3 regions of the Streptomyces sp. NPDC059582 genome follow, and region 2 is predicted to be linked to each of the others. Evidence: riboswitches for the same ligand, from Rfam matches in the RefSeq annotation. Region 2 holds a riboswitch; each other region holds the start of a gene.
The links. A riboswitch is a leader RNA that binds a small molecule or an ion and turns the genes downstream of it on or off. The one in region 2 is predicted to bind cyclic di-AMP.
Positions count from the first base shown of each region.

Region 1 (3,267 bases), on a different contig from region 2:
TGCCGGACGCCTGGGCGAGCGTCTCGTGGAACCAGCCGCCCAGGGAGCGCAGATCCTCGCTGTTGCCCCGCCTGGCCCGCTCCTGACCCAGGCGGACCAGGCCGCGCAGCACCTTCAGGTGGGCCTCGGTCCGCCGCTGGGCGGCCCGGGACGCGCCGAGCGGCTCCAGGAGCACGCGCATCTCCAGCAGGTCGGAGGCCTCCTGCTCGGTCGGTTCCGCGACGCACGCGCCCGCGTGCCGGCGGGTCACCACGAAGCCCTCCGCCTCCAGGGTGCGCAGGGCCTCCCGGACCGGGACGCGCGAGACACCGTAGCGGCGCGCGAGGAGTTCCTCGGTGAGCCGGCCGCCGCGCTCGTAGACACCGGCCACGATGTCGTCCCGGATCGCCGTGCATACCGAGTGCGCCGGAATACGCATGACCGACCTCCGCCTTAATGCCCGTGAAACGTCGCCGAGTGACGTGCGTTCTGCGACTCTATGGCAATCAGGCGTAATTTCCGACGGGCGGCCGGAATCCAAGGATATTTTTTGGACAGGAAGGCCTCCGAAAGGCCGAAAGCCCCGGCTCGGGAGCCGGGGCCTCGGTATGTCGCGCCGTCTGTTGTCAGACGTTCACACCATGCTTGCGGAGGTAGGCGACCGGGTCGATGTCCGAGCCGTATTCTGGGGTGGTCCGGGCCTCGAAGTGCAGGTGCGGGCCGGTGGTGTTCCCGGTCGCGCCGGAGACGCCGATCTGCTGGCCCGTGACCAGCCTCTGACCCACGGAGACGCCGATGGACGACAGGTGACCGTACTGGGTGTACGTGCCGTCGTTCATCCTGATCACCACCTGGTTGCCGTACGCCCCGCCCCAGCCGGCCTCGACGACGGTGCCGTAGCCGACCGTGTGGACGGAGGTGCCACCGGCGGCGTGGAAGTCGATGCCGGTGTGGCTGCCGGAGGACCAGAGCGAGCCACCGCTGAGGTAGCCGGTGGAGACGTAGGAGTGGGCGATCGGCGCCACGAAGGTGTTGAGGCGCTTGCGCTCGGCCTCGCGGGCGGCGCGCGCCTTTGCCGCGTGCTCCGCCTTGGCCCTCGCCGCGGCCTTCTCGCGGGCGGCCTCCTGGGCCGCCTTCTCCTCGGCGGCCTGCCTCTGGGCCGTGGCCTGGGCGTCGATCTGCTCGGCGACCGAGTCGCGGATGGTGATGACCGGGGTGAGGCCGGTCTGTTCGACGGAGTTCTCGGCGGCGAGCGCAGGGGCCGCGAGGGTACCGATGACGCCGGTGGTGGCGAGGGCCGCGATGCCGGCTGCCTGAGCGCTGGTGCGCTTCATCCGGCCGGGACGACGGTGCTTCCCGGGGGCGCACATGAACGCCATGTAGTGGCTGGTCCTTTCCTTCCCTCTCGCCTACCGGGTTAGCTGACGGGTTCGGAGCAGGAAGGTCTCCTACGGACCCCCTCGCGGCACGCGCGGGCGTCCGATTCACCCCAGGGACTGCATGGGTCCCCGGCTCCCCTGGCTCGCGCCGTACGGGGACTCGGCGATGACTGTCCGCTGCCGCGGGTGCGGCGCACTGCCTGACGAACAGACCGCATGACCGTACGGGCGCCGTCTTTCGATCCTCAAACGGATCGCGGCTTTTGTAGCGCATCCCACAGGGCAGACAGGCAGCTCTCCCCCAATTCGGACATTCTCCGGACATGGTGGGGCCCTGGTGACTCATCAGTCACCAGGGCCCCCGCGCGCGTGCCTTCGCGTTGCCCCTACTCGGCGGACACGACCGTGACTTCACCGATGCCGAGGGCCTCCACGGGCTCCCTGATCTGCGCCGCGTCCCCGACGAGGATGGTCACCAGACGGTCCACCGGGAAGGCGTTCACGACTGCCGCGGTGGCCTCCACGGTGCCGGTCGCGGCGAGCTGCTGGTACAGCGTCGCCTGGTAGTCGTCGGGCAGGTGCTGCTCGACCTGGTCGGCCAGCGTGGCCGCGACGGCCGCCGCGGTCTCGTACTTCAGCGGCGCCACCCCGACGAGGTTCTGCACGGCGACGTCACGCTCCGCGTCGGTCAGCCCCTCCGCGGCGAGCGTGCGCAGCACGGTCCACAGGTCCTCCAGGGCGGGACCGGTGTTCGGGGTGTCCACGGAGCCGCTGATGGCGAGCATCGCGGCGCCCGTGGCCCCTCCGGAGGAGGTGGGGGCCCCCGACCTGAGCACCTGCCCGAAGGCGCGCACCCCGTAGGTGTAGCCCTTCTCCTCCCGCAGGACGCGGTCCAGCCGGGAGGTGAGGGTGCCACCGAGGCAGTACGTGCCGAGCACCTGGGCGGGCCACACCCGGTCGTGCCGGTCGGCGCCGGTGCGGCCGATCAGCAGCTGCGTCTGGACGGCGCCGGGTCGGTCCACGATGACCACGCGGCCGGTGTCGTCGGCGCTCACCGGCGGCACGGGGCGGGGCGCGGCCGAGGTGCCCTTCCAGGCGCCCAGGGTGTCGCCGAGGAGCTCGTCCAGGTCGAGGCCGGCGAGGTCGCCGACGACCACGGTGGTGGCCGTGGCGGGGCGGACATGCCGGTCGTAGAAGGCACGCACGGCCGCGGAGTCGATCTGCGTGACCGTCTCCTCGGTGCCCTGGCGCGGGCGGGACATGCGCGAGGTCGCCGGGAACAGCTCCTTGGAGAGCTCCTTGGCGGCACGGCGGCCGGGGTTGGCCAGCTCGTGCGGGATCTCGTCGAGCCGGTTGCGCACCAGCCGCTCGACCTCGCTGTCCGCGAACGCGGGCGCCCGGAGGGCGTCGGAGAGCAGGCTGAGCCCCTTCTCCAGGCGCGAGACCGGGACTTCGAGGCTCAGCCGTACGCCGGGGTGGTCGGCGTGCGCGTCGAGAGTGGCGCCGCAGCGCTCCAGCTCGGCGGCGAACTCCTCGGCGGAGAGCTTGTCGGTGCCCTCCGAGAAGGCTCGCGCCATGATCGTGCCCACACCGTCGAGGCCGGCCGGCTCGGCGTCCAGTGGCGCGTCGAGGAGGACCTCGACGGCGACGACCTGCTGGCCGGGGCGGTGGCAGCGCAGAACGGTCAGCCCGTTGTCCAGGGTGCCGCGCTCGGGCGCCGGGAAGGCCCAGGGCCTGGCCTCGCCCGGCCGGGGCTGGGGGTGGAACTCCATCGTGGCGAGCTCGGTCACTGGGCCGCCTCCTCGGTTGCGTCGGTGGCTTCCACGGTCGCCGCGGACTCCGGGTCTTCGGTGCTCTCCGCGGCCTCGGCGTCGTCCAGGGCCTCGGGGGCGGTCGGCTCGTAGACGAG
Region 1 covers NZ_JBHWCC010000036.1:69,304-72,570, reverse strand. The annotation lists gene ACFV0T_RS27485 (GntR family transcriptional regulator) at 1-418, opposite strand, end outside; gene ACFV0T_RS27480 (M23 family metallopeptidase) at 606-1,358, opposite strand; cyclic di-AMP (ydaO/yuaA leader) riboswitch at 1,371-1,534, opposite strand; gene ACFV0T_RS27475 (M16 family metallopeptidase) at 1,745-3,148, opposite strand; gene ACFV0T_RS27470 (M16 family metallopeptidase) at 3,145-3,267, opposite strand, start outside.
Region 1: linked by a shared signal. The riboswitch ahead of ACFV0T_RS27480 (M23 family metallopeptidase) and the one ahead of ACFV0T_RS31455 (transglycosylase family protein) in region 2 are both predicted to bind cyclic di-AMP.

Region 2 (3,267 bases):
GTCGCGGCCGGAGTGACCGGCTCCGCCATCGCCATCCCGCTCCTCGCCGCCACCGGCGCGAGCGCGGCGGAGAGCAGCACCTGGGATCAGGTCGCGCAGTGCGAGACCGGCGGCTCCTGGAGCGCCGACACCGGCAACGGGTACTACGGCGGCCTTCACCTCAGCCAGGACGACTGGGAGCGGTACGGCGGTCTCGACTACGCCTCCAGAGCCGACCTGGCCAGCCGTTCCCAGCAGATAGCCGTCGCCGAGAAGGTCCTCGCCGACCAGGGTGTCGAGGCCTGGTCCACGTGCGGACTGCTCTCGGGGCTGGCCAAGGACTCCGTGTCGGCGAACATCGACACGGGTGTACTGGGCGACTCCTCGGGCGGATCGTCCGACTCCTCCGATTCGCCCTCACTGTCCGACTCGCTCGGTCTGTCCGGCTCTTCCGGCGAGGCGTCCGGCGGCCCGTCGGCCCAGCCTTCCGGTGAGGCCACCGGCGTTCCCTCGATCCTGCCTTCCGGTGAACCGTCCTCTTCCACTCCCTCTTCGGGTGCGACGGGAGCTGCCGGGTCCGATGGGGCGTCTGACTCCGGTGCGGATGACGCGGGACGCGGTGCCGGTTCGTCCACGGACGGGGCCAGGGGCGGCGACTCGGACAACTCCCGGCAGGCCATCGGTTCTTCGGGCCTCGTCGACACGGGCGCGCTGAGCGTCGACACTGGCGCGCCGGCCGCCGATACGGGCGCGCCGGCCGCCGACGCGTCGGGCACCGGCCGCCATCGCGGCGGCAGCGCCGACGAGCAAGCGGCGGACGCGGCCGACGCCTTCTCCTTCGTCGGGCGGCACGCTTCGACCGCCTACGCCACGGCAGGCTCGTAGGCCGACCCTCGTGCCACGCACGGCCGGTGGGCCGACTGCTGGTCAGAGCCGACGAGTCGGTGCCTAAACGGGCGAAAAGCGGCGGGAGTTGACGCCCTGGTTCGCCGTTAAATGTCCGTTTTGGTGAAAGTGTGGGATGAGTCTCAGAGGCCCTGATCGTCTTTGGAATTCGGCGGATCCCGTGTCTACGGTCGTGACCGCTCGCCACCGCGGGCACCGGCTGCCGCAACGCCGAGTCCTGCCAGCGGCCGTCCGGGAACAGTCGTCGCGTCAAGCGCCGTAGGCAGGAGCGGGGGACCCAAGGTAGGTGCCGGGCCCAGCAGTTGAAGCTGGTTCCGGCTCGGGGTGAAGCCGTGTCCCGTGAGGGACGCGGCCGGGCAACTCAACCGGCTCGAACCCGACAGCTCACCTCGCAGGCGTCGGTGAGGGGATCAAGCATGCTGTTTTCCGGCAAGGGCAAGCACCGTCGTCCGTCCAAGGCCACCCGGGTCGCCGCGCTGGCCGGTGTCACCGGTGTAGCCGTCGCCGCTCCGCTGATGGCGGTCGGCAGCGCCTCCGCCGCCACCGCCTCCCAGTGGGACGCCGTGGCCCAGTGCGAGTCCGGCGGCAACTGGTCCATCAACACCGGTAACGGCTACTACGGCGGCGTGCAGTTCTCCGCCTCCACCTGGGCCGCCTACGGCGGCACGCAGTACGCGGCCACCGCCGACAAGGCCTCCAAGGCCCAGCAGATCACCGTCGCCGAGAAGGTCCTCGCCGCGCAGGGCAAGGGCGCCTGGCCGACCTGCGGCAAGGGTCTGTCCGGTGCCGCCTACACCGGCGGCTCCGCCGGTACGCCGAGCAAGCCCGCCAAGACCACCACCCGCTCCACCGACAAGCAGGCCGCCTCCCGCTCCGCCGCGCGCCCGGCCGCCCCGAAGACCGTCACCACCCCGACCGGCAAGAAGGTCAAGAAGGGTGACGGCGAGTACAAGGTCGTCAAGGGCGACACCCTCAGCGCCATCGCCGTGAAGCACCAGGTGAAGGGCGGCTGGCCGGCGCTGTTCAAGCTGAACAAGGGCATCGTCGCCGACGCCGACTTCATCTACCCGGGTCAGCAGCTGCACCTGAAGTGACGCCCGGCTCGTAGCTGAACCGCGGCGCTCCCCTGTCCGTGTCTCCCATTAGTGGAGGCTCTCTGAAGGCCGCCCCCGTCCCCACGGGCTCCCCGCTCCGGTGCGTGTTCCCCCGTACGCACCGGAGCGGGGATTTTTGTGAACCGGCTTTGTTCCGTTCGGAAACAATTTACTCTCGGTTCCGCGCTCGGGGCGGTCGGAGGCTGGCCGATCGCCCGGAGACGGTTAGGCTCAGTCCCGCGGGGCCACCACAGGCCCGCGCCCGACCGGGCCTACGGCCCGGCGTAGCTCGCGTCACATCCCAGAAGGAGATGCTCGTGCCGTCCATCGACGTCGTCGTAGCCCGGGAAATCCTGGACTCCCGAGGCAACCCCACGGTCGAGGTCGAGGTCGGCCTCGACGACGGCAGCACGGGTCGTGCCGCCGTTCCGTCCGGCGCCTCCACGGGTGCCTTCGAGGCCATCGAGCTCCGTGACGGTGACCCCAACCGTTACCAGGGCAAGGGTGTCGAGAAGGCCGTCCTCGCCGTCATCGAGCAGATCGGCCCGGAGCTCGTCGGTTACGACGCCACCGAGCAGCGCCTGATCGACCAGGCGATGTTCGACCTGGACGCCACCGACAACAAGGGCTCGCTGGGCGCCAACGCCATCCTCGGCGTCTCCCTCGCCGTCGCGCACGCCGCCTCCGAGGCCAGCGACCTGCCGCTGTTCCGTTACCTGGGCGGCCCGAACGCGCACCTGCTGCCCGTTCCGATGATGAACATCCTGAACGGCGGCTCGCACGCCGACTCCAACGTGGACATCCAGGAGTTCATGATCGCCCCGATCGGCGCGGAGTCGTTCTCCGAGGCGCTGCGCTGGGGCGCCGAGGTCTACCACACCCTCAAGAAGGTGCTGAAGACCAGGGGTCTGTCGACCGGTCTCGGCGACGAGGGCGGCTTCGCCCCGAACCTGGACTCCAACCGCGCCGCCCTCGACCTCATCGTCGAGGCCATCAAGCAGGCCGGTTACGTCCCCGGCGAGCAGATCGCGCTCGCGCTCGACGTCGCCGCGTCCGAGTTCTACAAGGACGGCAAGTACGAGTTCGAGGGCAAGTCCCGCTCGGCCGCCGAGATGACCGAGTACTACGAGGAGCTCGTCTCCGCGTACCCGCTCGTCTCCATCGAGGACCCGCTGTACGAGGACGACTGGGCCGGCTGGAAGGTCATCACCGACAAGCTGGGCGACAAGGTCCAGATCGTCGGCGACGACCTCTTCGTCACCAACCCGGAGCGCCTGGCCCGCGGCAT
Region 2 covers NZ_JBHWCC010000046.1:46,641-49,907, reverse strand. The annotation lists gene ACFV0T_RS31460 (transglycosylase family protein) at 1-864, shown strand, start outside; cyclic di-AMP (ydaO/yuaA leader) riboswitch at 1,130-1,298, shown strand; gene ACFV0T_RS31455 (transglycosylase family protein) at 1,302-1,979, shown strand; gene eno (phosphopyruvate hydratase) at 2,291-3,267, shown strand, end outside.

Region 3 (3,267 bases), on a different contig from region 2:
ACGGCCTGCGGAAGCTGGTCGGCCACGATCTGGTCGAGCAGCTTGCCCCGCACGGCGAGGTTCGCGTACGTGAAGTCGCCCTCGGGCCGCCGGTCCGCGAGGAGCACGGCGAACCGGTCGGCCCAGCCGACGAACGCCCCGTCGGGGCCGGGGTCGCCGACGCCCTCGGTGAAGCTGTCCCCCACCGCCACGTACGACCCGATCACTGATCTGCTGTCACTCTTCGAATCGTCTGCCACGTCGGCCCATGATTCCCCTTCGAATGTGACCTACGCGACCGTAGGAAGGGGTTGACGGACGGTGAGATAAGCCACTGCTAAAGAGTTGGCCAACCAGGGAATAAGGACGTCGCGGGCGGCGGTACTCCGGTCAGCCGACGGCGACGCCGTGCGAACGGAGGTAGGCGACCGGGTCCACGTCGGAACCGTAGCCGGGCGTGGTGCGGATCTCGAAGTGCAGGTGCGGGCCGGTCACGTTGCCCGTCGCGCCCGAGAGTCCCACCCGCAGGCCCGCGGTCACGGTCTGCCCGGCGGAGACGGAGAGCTGGGAGAGGTGGCCGTACTGGGCGTAGTAGCCGTCCGCGAGCCTGATGACGACCTGGTTGCCGTAGGCGCCGGCCCAGCCCGCGGAGACGACGGTGCCCGCGCCCACGGCCTTGAGCGGGGTACCGGTCGGGACGACGAAGTCGACGCCCGTGTGGTAGCCGCTGGACCACATGCCGCCCGCCACGCGGTAGGCGGTGCCGACGGCGCCGCCGGAGACCGGGAGGGTGTAACCGGTGGCGGTGGAAGTGCCGGTCGTAGTGCCGGTGGAGGTGCCGGTGGAAGTAGTGGGAGCCCCGCCGGTGGTGGCGGCGGCGAGCTCGAGGTCGGGCGTCGAGACGGAGGGGGCGTCCTTGGACGACGACTTCGCCGACGACTTCGCCGACGAGGACTCCACACCCGACCCGGCGCGGGCCTTCGCGCCGATGCTGAGCTTCAGGCCCGGGTGGATCAGCGACGGGTCGGCGCCGACCGCCGCACGGTTGTCCTGGTAGAGCCGGTGCCAGCCACCGCTGACGTGCTGCGCGTCGGCGATCTTCGAGAGGTAGTCGCCGGTCCGCACCGTGTAGGTCCGGGCACCCTCGCCCTTGTCGGCGGCCTTCTCGGCGACCTGCTTCACGGCGGTCTGCTCGTGGGCCACCGGAGCGGACTGCGCGGCCTGTCCGGCAACGGACCCGGCGGGGGTCTGGGGCGTCGCAGCGTGCGCGCCGGCGGCCCCCATGAGCGGGAGGGCGAGTGCGGCGCCGCCGGTTCCGGCGACGGCGATCGAGCGAGTGAAGCGCTGGGCCTTGGGGCGGCGGTGCTTACCCTTCGCGGGCATGGCGAATTCCTCTCCGGCGCCTGCGAGGTGAGCTGTCGGGTGCGGGCTGGAGATGCCCGGCCGCGCTCGCGGCGCGGCTGTACCCCGAGCCTGTTCCGGAGACCGGAACAGGCGGTCGTGCCTGTGGGTCCCCCGCTCCTGCCGGGCACGGGTCAGTGTGCGGACACCGGGCGCCGGCAGGATTAGGCGTTCGCCCGGATTGATGGCGAACGTAGGCGAGTGGGAAGCAGGGGAACAAGCAGGTGTTTTCGGAAGTTCCCGAATTGCTTGATCCATGACGGGAATTCACGGTCACCCTCCGTGAATTCCCTCAGCCCCTTTTCCGTAATTCCCTGGGAGAACTCCTGAATTACGTGAACATGCCGGGCGACTCACGGTCACCGGTATGACGCTCCTCACGCACCCCTCGACGATTTCCCTTATTCCACGGCGATTTCTAACGAAAGCCGCAATCCGGGCACTTCGCTCAGACGCGGCGGAGACGGATGACCGTCGCGTCGAGGTCGCCCCGCAGCCCCGTACGCATCCCGTGATGCAGCAGCACCGCCCCTCGGTGAACTTCGCCCGTTTCATGGCATTTGTACGAAGCCTCCGGGTCGAGGCCGCGCAGCCGCAGCGCGGGCACGGGCTCGCCGTACCGCTGCGCCTGGAGGCAGGCGAGGACGACGGTCTCGTCCCCGCGGACGTACTGCACGGCACTGAGTCCGCCCTGCGGGGCCCGCAGCCGGTAGAGGTCGCCGTGCTGCACGAGCGGGCGGATCTCCTTGTAGAGACCGACCCAGTCCGCAGCCTCCGCGAGCTCCTCCTCGGTCCACCGGGTGAGGTCTCCGCCGACGCCGAGCACCCCGGCCATGGAACTCACGAACCGGAACCGCAGCGAGCTGGCCCGGCCGTTGAGCTGGACGTTGGGGCTGTCGGTGACCCAGGCGGCCATGACTCGCGCGGGGTGGATCTGGCTGAAGCCGTGCTGGATGGCGAGCCGGTCGAGCGGATCGGTGTTGTCGGAGGTCCACACCTGGTCCGTACGGCTCATGATCCCCAGGTCGATCCGGCCGCCGCCCCCGGAGCAGGACTCGAAGGCGACGCCCGGATGGGCCGCCCGGAGCCGGTCCAACAAGGCGTACAGGGCGCGCACGTGGTCGACCCACAGCCGCTGCGGATAGGGTTCACCGGGCCAGCCGGCGTCGGTGAAGCAGCGGTTGAAGTCCCACTTCACGTAGTCGATCGGGGCACTGTTGAGCAGGGCGTCGAGCCGCTCCCAGAGGTATTCCTGGACATCCTCGCGCGCGAGGTTCAGCACGAGCTGATTGCGCAGTTCTGTCCGCTTTCGTCCCGTCTGGTACTGCACCCAGTCGGGGTGTGCCCGGTACAGGTCGCTGTCCGCGTTGACCATCTCGGGCTCGACCCAGATCCCGAACTGCATGCCGAGGGCGTGCACATCGTCGGCGAGGGGCTTGAGGCCGGCCGGGAAGCGGTCGGGGTTGGGCGTCCAGTCGCCGAGCCCGGCCCGGTCGCTGGTGCGGGCACCGAACCAGCCGTCGTCGACCACGAACAGCTCGACGCCGATCGCGGCGGCGCGCCGCGCCAGCGCCCGCTGCTGCTCCTCGGAGATGTCGAACTCGGTGGCCTCCCAGGAGTTGAACAGCACCGGCCGGTCCCGGTCGGCCTGCGGGACGACGTACGTCCGCTGGTAGTCGTGCCAGGCACGGCTCGCACCGCCGAATCCGCCGTCGCTCCACAGCCCGGCGAAGACCGGCGTGGTGAAGGACTCCCCCGCGGCCAGCCGCAGCAGGCCCGACTCGTCGTACCCCGCGCCGCCGGTGATCTGCACGCGCGCGTCGGGCAGTTGCGCCACGGCGATCCGCCAGGACCCCGACCAGCCCAGCGCACAGCCGTAGACCTCGC
Region 3 covers NZ_JBHWCC010000048.1:6,641-9,907, reverse strand. The annotation lists gene ACFV0T_RS31925 (SGNH/GDSL hydrolase family protein) at 1-206, opposite strand, end outside; gene ACFV0T_RS31920 (peptidoglycan DD-metalloendopeptidase family protein) at 370-1,362, opposite strand; cyclic di-AMP (ydaO/yuaA leader) riboswitch at 1,367-1,526, opposite strand; gene ACFV0T_RS31915 (alpha-galactosidase) at 1,829-3,267, opposite strand, start outside.
Region 3: linked by a shared signal. The riboswitch ahead of ACFV0T_RS31920 (peptidoglycan DD-metalloendopeptidase family protein) and the one ahead of ACFV0T_RS31455 (transglycosylase family protein) in region 2 are both predicted to bind cyclic di-AMP.